DNA from 2 places in the Heyndrickxia sp. FSL W8-0496 genome. Region 1 is predicted to be linked to the other one. Evidence: a T-box and tRNA genes for the amino acid it is inferred to sense, from the RefSeq annotation. Region 1 holds a T-box; the other holds one or more tRNA genes.
The links. A T-box is a leader RNA that pairs with one kind of tRNA and senses whether it is charged. The one in region 1 lies ahead of thrS (threonine--tRNA ligase), so its partner is inferred to be a tRNA-Thr.
Positions count from the first base shown of each region.

Region 2: it has a tRNA-Thr gene. The T-box ahead of thrS (threonine--tRNA ligase) is inferred to sense a tRNA for this amino acid. The anticodon was not compared.

Region 1 is NZ_JBBOXX010000001.1:2,483,408-2,487,769, reverse strand. Features, by position in the region: gene NST63_RS12520 (CBO0543 family protein) at 1-335, shown strand, start outside; gene thrS (threonine--tRNA ligase) at 326-1,546, opposite strand; T-box leader at 1,636-1,863, opposite strand; T-box leader at 1,929-2,152, opposite strand; gene NST63_RS12510 (serine hydrolase domain-containing protein) at 3,192-4,362, opposite strand, start outside.
Region 2 is NZ_JBBOXX010000001.1:1,480,499-1,484,860, reverse strand. Features, by position in the region: tRNA gene NST63_RS07405 (tRNA-Ile) at 1-73, opposite strand, end outside; tRNA gene NST63_RS07400 (tRNA-Gly) at 84-157, opposite strand; tRNA gene NST63_RS07395 (tRNA-Phe) at 293-368, opposite strand; tRNA gene NST63_RS07390 (tRNA-Asp) at 380-456, opposite strand; tRNA gene NST63_RS07385 (tRNA-Met) at 486-559, opposite strand; tRNA gene NST63_RS07380 (tRNA-Ser) at 729-821, opposite strand; tRNA gene NST63_RS07375 (tRNA-Ile) at 831-907, opposite strand; tRNA gene NST63_RS07370 (tRNA-Met) at 912-988, opposite strand; tRNA gene NST63_RS07365 (tRNA-Ala) at 1,013-1,088, opposite strand; tRNA gene NST63_RS07360 (tRNA-Pro) at 1,099-1,175, opposite strand; tRNA gene NST63_RS07355 (tRNA-Arg) at 1,180-1,256, opposite strand; tRNA gene NST63_RS07350 (tRNA-Leu) at 1,315-1,400, opposite strand; tRNA gene NST63_RS07345 (tRNA-Gly) at 1,411-1,485, opposite strand; tRNA gene NST63_RS07340 (tRNA-Leu) at 1,501-1,582, opposite strand; tRNA gene NST63_RS07335 (tRNA-Lys) at 1,644-1,719, opposite strand; tRNA gene NST63_RS07330 (tRNA-Thr) at 1,893-1,968, opposite strand; tRNA gene NST63_RS07325 (tRNA-Val) at 2,124-2,199, opposite strand; rRNA gene rrf (5S ribosomal RNA) at 2,206-2,322, opposite strand; rRNA gene NST63_RS07315 (23S ribosomal RNA) at 2,397-4,362, opposite strand, start outside.

The DNA.
Region 1 (4,362 bases):
ATCTAGATCTATTTTTTACAGGAGTTGGTTTATATACCTTCCCTAAAAGACCATTTCCTGAACTATTTTCGATTAATATTTTCTTTCCACTAGTCGGACTCCCTTGTTTAATTATTCTCTACCTCTATATAATCCGTTATTTATCTAAATGGAAGAAAGCAGGCTTGATCATGCTATTAAGCCTGCTCATGGCTGTTTTTGAAAGATACTCCGAAACGCTTGGCTTTCTGGATCATACGAATTCATGGAAACATATTTATTCAATTTTTGGCTATTCCCTTTATTTTATTGTTATTGATTATTTCTATCGCTGGTCAAACAAGTCCTATGAATGATTTTCTCGATTATTTTTTTCTTTTGTGATTTTATCTAAAGCGTCCATCACACTCATCTGGCCAAGGTTTCCCTCTCCTCGTTTCCTTAAAGATACCGCTCCATTTTCAATTTCTTGATCACCAATTATAAGCATGAACGGTATCTTTTCTGTTTCTGCATCTCTTATTTTTAAGCCCATTTTTTCAATTCTTTCGTCGACTTCAATTCGTATTCCAACTTGTTGAAATTGCTGTTTAATTTGCTCGGCATAAGGAAGGTGCTTATCTGAAATAGGCAAAATCTTCGCTTGTATAGGAGCTAACCATAAAGGGAAATCACCAGCATAATGTTCAATTAATATGGCCATAAAGCGCTCAAGCGATCCGTAAATAGCTCGGTGAATCATGATTGGAATATGATATTTATTATCCTCACCGATATATTGGCAATTAAATTTTTCCGGCATTTGAAAATCAAGTTGTACGGTACCGCATTGCCAGCTTCTACCTAATGAATCTAAAATATGATAATCAATCTTTGGCCCGTAAAACGCTCCATCTCCATGGTTAATTTGATAAGGAAGCTCTTTTTTCTTTAGTACTGATTCTAAAGCCGCCTCTGCTTTGTCCCATATTTCCTCAGAGCCCATATATTTCTCAGGTCGAGTGGAAAGTTCAATTTTATAGCTAAATCCAAATTCTGAATAAAATTCATCCACTAGTTCTAGTACCTTATCAATTTCAGATTCAATTTGATCCTCTCGTACAAAAATATGTGCATCATCCTGTGTAAACGAACGTACTCTTAGCAGACCATTTAAAGATCCAGAAAGTTCATGCCGATGAACTAATCCTAATTCTCCGTATCGGATCGGGAGCTCACGATAGCTTCGACGTTTATTATTAAAAATGAGAACAGCACCCGGACAATTCATTGGCTTAATAGCATAATTTTGATCGTCCACTTTCGAAAAATACATGTTTTCATGATAATGGTCCCAATGACCTGATTGCTCCCATAACTCTTGTTTCATCATGATCGGTGTCTTAATTTCCTGATAACCAGCTAAATGATGCTTTTGTTTCCAAAAATACTCGAGTTCATTTCGTATGACCATTCCTTTTGGTAAGAAGAAAGGCATACCCGGCGCTTCTTCTGATGACATAAATAACTCTAATTGTTGACCTAATTTACGATGATTTCGTTTTTCTGCTTCCATTTCAATTGACATGGTAATTCCTCCTAAAATTGAATATGCTGTTTGTGCTCTAACTATTAATTTTTAAAAGAGTATAAATAAAAAACGCACTCATCCCAAAGACAAGGGACGAGTGCGGTCGTGGTGCCACCCTAATTTCGCAAAGCATGCAGCTGCATTACGCTCAAATAGATAACGGTTTTTTTCCGATTATGGATACTAAGTAAATTCTTTTCCCCATAATAGCTCAAAGGTGGTAAATTTTCCTCTTTCTTCAGGGCTCGCAGCCAATGACCCTGTTCTCTGCAAAGAAAAATTAAAAAAATTCATATCCTTATCATCGCAATATATATATAATTTTCGAAAAAAAGTATACTCTTTAAAAATCAAATAAAAAACGCACCCATCCCAAAGACAAAGGGACGAGTGCGGTCGTGGTGCCACCCTAATTTCGTAAAGCAAAATCTACTTTACGCTCAAAAAGATAACGGTTTTCCCGTTTATGGATACTAAGCAAAACTTTTCCCCATAAAAGCTCAAAGGTGGTAAATCAAACATTTTTCTACAGGGTTTACAGCCAATGACCCTGTTCTCTGGAAGAAAATTAAGTATGATTCATGTCCTTATCAAAGCAATGTTCATTTCTTACAAATTGTAATGAATTGTTTTTTTTGAATTGTAAATGGATAAATTATAAAAGTCAAGAAATATTTTTTGATAAAGTTACTATAGATTATTTACAATGATAGTTATTTTAAACATGACGGAAAATAAAGTCAATAACGAATGTGAGATGTAATACCTACTATTTTTCAATAAATGATCAGCATTTGAAATACCTTAAAATTAATACTTTCAATACTTTCATGCTTTATATTTTCTAATCTCAGGTTTTGCACACCATTATTTGTTGATAAATAGCCTCAAATTTTAGACATCCAAGTGATAATATTAATTTGCTTGTACATTTGATATTGATGAATTTTAGTCAAAGGTGCAACTAATTGTTTACTAACATCTTCTTATAAAAACAATATCCTTTTTCATATGCTCATTATCATAAACTAACCCTTTGATATACTAAGCTTATAGAAATCCTCAATACTCACCAACATTGTAGATGAAATGATTATGTCTGCATTGGAATCGATTCATTATATAGATGTTTGTATATAATAAAAATTGGGATATTAGTAAATTTACCAATCAGAAACCAAATCACGGTCTTAAAACACTAAAATTTTTAGTAAACATTTTATTAATAGCTATACTTAGTAAAGCTTATTTTATAATCGTTAAATAAAAAGAACTATCTGATTTAAGACTGAACTTTAAGATGATTTATTTAACCAGTACCTTTTATTGGTGAATCACCTTTTTCTCCATTCAGTTTGACTCGCCAGCTTTTGGATTCAGCATTTATTATATCTGAGGTTATTGTGCAGATATAATAAAGTTGTTTAATTTACGATAAAGTCATTTAAAAAAATAATATAGTTGTTTAAAAATCCTTATTCAAACGAACGGAGCAGGTTAGTGGAAGCAATAATAATTAAGTTTGGGAAAATTGTCGATGATATAAAAAAGACACCAAAGTGTCTTATGTGTTTCAAATTAAGCATACCGATAAACTGAAATTTAATTACTTAACATTATGCTTATCTTGGAGCGAGGTATTTTATCGGTGAGTGTATACAAACCACGTAATGCTTGCTGTTAATAATGCTGACGAAATCAAAGCTGTAAGAACACTATATGTTTGCCAAATAAGTATCGTTGACCAATCGAAAGCACAGCACAGTATACCCAGGGCAATCGTAGCGATCAGAAAAATAACTGCTACAATTATTCTCTTTTTTGACATTGGCTGCCGCTCATTCGTTTTCCTTCTACGTAATCCTAAGAGAAATAGTAAAACAGCCAATAGGCAAAATATAATTGTGATAGACGACAAAATGATATCCAAAAGCTGTGTGTCGCTTTTTTCATATGACTGAGTTAAATTGCCGTCTAATATATCTTTAACTTTTAGTACCAGGTTTATATTGGTATTTGCGCCGTTGCTCAGCAAGCAGACAGCTGTTCCTTCATTTAGCAGTATGGCTACTTCGGTTCTGAAATTTGGATTGCCCCCAGTGTGTTCTATAATCGTTTGGTCGGCGTTTACCGACCAGCCTGCCGCATAATACATATCGTTGACAGCCGAAACAGACATATCACCCCTATGTGATTTTTCGATAACCGTGTGAAATATTTCGGGTATGTCCTGAACAATGCCCATATGTATGCCCATCCAACGCGCCATATCTATTGTATTAGAAATGATGTAGCCTGCGGGTTTATTCCCAGCATAATCCGGAGCATTAAATGGAGTTGTCATAAAAAAGGAAGAACGGTAGCCCTGTGCCAACTGTCCAGTGGCTTGAGCATCTTCTTTATAAACATACGTCTGGTGAAGACCTAATGGCTGAAATACCTGTTCCCTCATAAAATCTTCATAGCTTTGTCGCGACACAATCTCAATAACCAAACCCAATACGTCATAATTAACGGTTCCATAGTTATACTGTTCACCCGGAGGGAACGCCAATTCAGCATCCACGAGCATTTCCACAGTCTTTTGCAACATATCCGGTGTATTACCTTGTGGAATATTTAGAGGAGTATGCCTAATATTTGTTAGACCACTGGTATGGTGAAGAAAGTTATTTAGTGTAAGGCTTTGCATATCAACAGGTTTCCCTTGATACTTTAACTTAAACCAAGGTAAATATTTTTGGATAGGGTCAGTCATTGAGAGCAGCCCTTGCTCTTCCAACAGCATAATACCCATACCGGTAAAAGCTTTA
Region 2 (4,362 bases), 1.0 Mb from region 1:
GGGCCTAAATGGACTCGAACCATCGACCTCACGCTTATCAGGCGTGCGCTCTAACCAGCTGAGCTATAGGCCCACAAAAATTATGGAGCGGGTGATGGGAATCGAACCCACGACAACAGCTTGGAAGGCTGTAGTTTTACCACTAAACTACACCCGCATGATGGAGCCACTAATCGGAATCGACCTCACAAATGTCTGAGCCACAATCCAATTTTTAACCACTTTGGAATAGCCGTCATGTTCAACTAAACATTGGATTACATGTAGTTATTAGCCACTTAAACACATAAAATGGTGGCTCGGGACGGAATCGAACCGCCGACACATGGATTTTCAGTCCATTGCTCTACCGACTGAGCTACCGAGCCATATTATAAAATGGCGGTCCGGACGGGACTCGAACCCGCGACCTCCTGCGTGACAGGCAGGCATTCTAACCAACTGAACTACCGGACCAAATTTCTTTCAAGTTTACTTGAAAATGATTGCGGAGGCAGGATTTGAACCTGCGACCTTCGGGTTATGAGCCCGACGAGCTACCAGACTGCTCCACCCCGCGATGATAGTATAATAAATTTTTTAATCCAATCTTATCATCAACTGTCCCGATTTCAATATGCTTACTCTAGTAGCAGCTCAATCGGTACAACTCGTAGTTGTTCGATGAAGTAACGCTCGTTGCTCCACCCCGCGACGATAGTATAAAAAATCTTTTAAAGAAATAGTTATGGCGGAGGAAGAGGGATTCGAACCCCCGCGCGGTGTAACCCGCCTGTCGGTTTTCAAGACCGATCCCTTCAGCCAGACTTGGGTATTCCTCCAATTATATATGGTGGACCTTGTAGGACTCGAACCTACGACCGGACGGTTATGAGCCGTCTGCTCTAACCAGCTGAGCTAAAGGTCCTCTATGGTAGCGGCGGAGGGGATCGAACCCACGACCTCACGGGTATGAACCGTACGCTCTAGCCAGCTGAGCTACGCCGCCATAGTATATTTTAATTTTAAATATTGGTGGAGCCTAGCGGGATCGAACCGCTGACCTCCTGCGTGCAAAGCAGGCGCTCTCCCAGCTGAGCTAAGGCCCCAATTATATAATGGTCGGGAAGACAGGATTCGAACCTGCGACCCCATGGTCCCAAACCATGTGCTCTACCAAGCTGAGCTACTTCCCGTTCATGGCGCGCCCGAGAGGAGTCGAACCCCTAACCTTTTGATCCGTAGTCAAACGCTCTATCCAATTGAGCTACGGGCGCATGATTTATATCGTAAGATATTTTATGGAAGAATCTTTTGCTGCGCAAAAATTCTAAATGCCGAGGACCGGAATCGAACCGGTACGGTAGTCACCTACCGCAGGATTTTAAGTCCTGTGCGTCTGCCAGTTCCGCCACCCCGGCAAGGGTTGTTTGGAGCGGAAGACGGGATTCGAACCCGCGACCCCCACCTTGGCAAGGTGGTGTTCTACCACTGAACTACTTCCGCGACTTTATTTTATAATGCGGGTGAAGGGAGTCGAACCCCCACGCCTTGCGGCGCCAGATCCTAAGTCTGGTGCGTCTGCCAATTCCGCCACACCCGCGTTATGAAAAAATGTTTTTCGTTTAACAAAAAGGTAAGTTATGTTTCCTTACAAAAAACAATGGTGAGCCATGAAGGACTCGAACCTTCGACCCTCTGATTAAAAGTCAGATGCTCTACCAACTGAGCTAATGGCTCTTTATGAATATAATTAATAGTATAAGCATGTACTTCGAATATAAATGCATCTACGACGTCCCAATCTCAGCAAGATTATTCAAGCTGTATCTCGATTGGTACGCTGATGTTACTCTTCGTAGCGTACTCGATCGTGCTCTACCAACTGAGCTAATGGCTCGTAATGACCTGAGTGGTGCCGGCCAGAGGACTTGAACCCCCAACCTACTGATTACAAGTCAGTTGCTCTACCAATTGAGCTAGGCCGGCATTAGTATATTATAATCCCCAAACAGAGATTAGTTATAATAGTCGTCCAGCTTTCAGTTTGCTTATTCAAGCAGCAGCTCAAGCTGTACGCTGATGTATTTCAAAGTAGTTTATTCGGTCGTGCTCTACCAATTGAGCTAGGCCGGCATTATATATGGTGGAGGATGACGGGATCGAACCGCCGACCCCCTGCTTGTAAGGCAGGTGCTCTCCCAGCTGAGCTAATCCTCCGTAAATGCCTGGCAACGTCCTACTCTTGCAGGGGGAGAGCCCCCAACTACCATCGGCGCTAAGAAGCTTAACTTCCGTGTTCGGGATGCGAACGGGTGTGACCTTCTTGCCATAGTTACCAGACTATATTTTGTTAAGGGTTTATTCCCTCAAAACTAGATATATAAAGAAGTAACGGTTCATAACCTCAAATCTATTTGGTTAAGTCTTCGATCTATTAGTATTCGTCAGCTCCATGTGTCGCCACACTTCCACCTCGAACCTATCAACCTGATCATCTTTCAGGGATCTTATTTAGATAAACTAAGGGAAATCTCATCTTGAGGGGGGCTTCATGCTTAGATGCTTTCAGCACTTATCCCTTCCGCACATAGCTACCCAGCGATGCCTTTGGCAAGACAACTGGTACACCAGCGGTGCGTCCATCCCGGTCCTCTCGTACTAAGGACAGCTCCTCTCAAATTTCCTACGCCCACGACGGATAGGGACCGAACTGTCTCACGACGTTCTGAACCCAGCTCGCGTACCGCTTTAATGGGCGAACAGCCCAACCCTTGGGACCGACTACAGCCCCAGGATGCGATGAGCCGACATCGAGGTGCCAAACCTCCCCGTCGATGTGGACTCTTGGGGGAGATAAGCCTGTTATCCCCGGGGTAGCTTTTATCCGTTGAGCGATGGCCCTTCCATGCGGAACCACCGGATCACTAAGCCCGACTTTCGTCCCTGCTCGACTTGTAGGTCTCGCAGTCAAGCTCCCTTGTGCCTTTACACTCTGCGAATGATTTCCAACCATTCTGAGGGAACCTTTGGGCGCCTCCGTTACCTTTTAGGAGGCGACCGCCCCAGTCAAACTGCCTGCCTGACACTGTCTCCCACCCCGATTCAGGGGTGCGGGTTAGAATTTCAATACAGCCAGGGTAGTATCCCACCGATGCCTCCACCGAAGCTGGCGCTCCGGCTTCAAAGGCTCCTACCTATCCTGTACAAGCTGTACCAAAATTCAATATCAAGCTGCAGTAAAGCTCCACGGGGTCTTTCCGTCCTGTCGCGGGTAACCTGCATCTTCACAGGTACTATAATTTCACCGAGTCTCTCGTTGAGACAGTGCCCAGATCGTTGCGCCTTTCGTGCGGGTCAGAACTTACCTGACAAGGAATTTCGCTACCTTAGGACCGTTATAGTTACGGCCGCCGTTTACTGGGGCTTCAATTCAAAGCTTCGTCTTGCGACTAACCTCTCCTCTTAACCTTCCAGCACCGGGCAGGCGTCAGCCCCTATACTTCGCCTTACGGCTTCGCAGAGACCTGTGTTTTTGCTAAACAGTCGCCTGGGCCTATTCACTGCGGCTCTCTCGGGCTTGCACCCTAACAGAGCACCCCTTCTCCCGAAGTTACGGGGTCATTTTGCCGAGTTCCTTAACGAGAGTTCTCTCGCTCACCTTAGGATTCTCTCCTCGCCTACCTGTGTCGGTTTGCGGTACGGGCACCTTTCACCTCACTAGAGGATTTTCTAGGCAGTGTGGAATCAGGAACTTCGGTACTAAATTTCCCTCGCCATCACAGCTCAAGGTATCTGGTGACGGGATTTGCCTCGTCACCCCTCTAACTGCTTGGACGCACTATTCCAGCAGTGCGCTTACCCTATCCTCCTGCGTCCCCCCATCGTTCAAACGGTGAAGAGGTGGTACAGGAATATCAACCTGTTGTCCATCGCCTACGCCTTTCGGCCTCGGCTTAGGTCCCGACTAACCCTGAGCGGACGAGCCTTCCTCAGGAAACCTTAGGCATTCGGTGGAAGGGATTCTCACCCTTCTTTCGCTACTCATACCGGCATTCTCACTTCTAAGCGCTCCACCAGTCCTTACGGTCTAGCTTCGCAGCCCTTAGAACGCTCTCCTACCACGGACACCTGACGGTGTCCATCCACAGCTTCGGTGATACGTTTAGCCCCGGTACATTTTCGGCGCAGAGTCACTCGACCAGTGAGCTATTACGCACTCTTTAAATGGTGGCTGCTTCTAAGCCAACATCCTGGTTGTCTAAGCAACTCCACATCCTTTTCCACTTAACGTATACTTTGGGACCTTAGCTGGTGGTCTGGGCTGTTTCCCTCTTGACTACGGATCTTATCACTCGCAGTCTGACTCCTAAGGATAAGTCA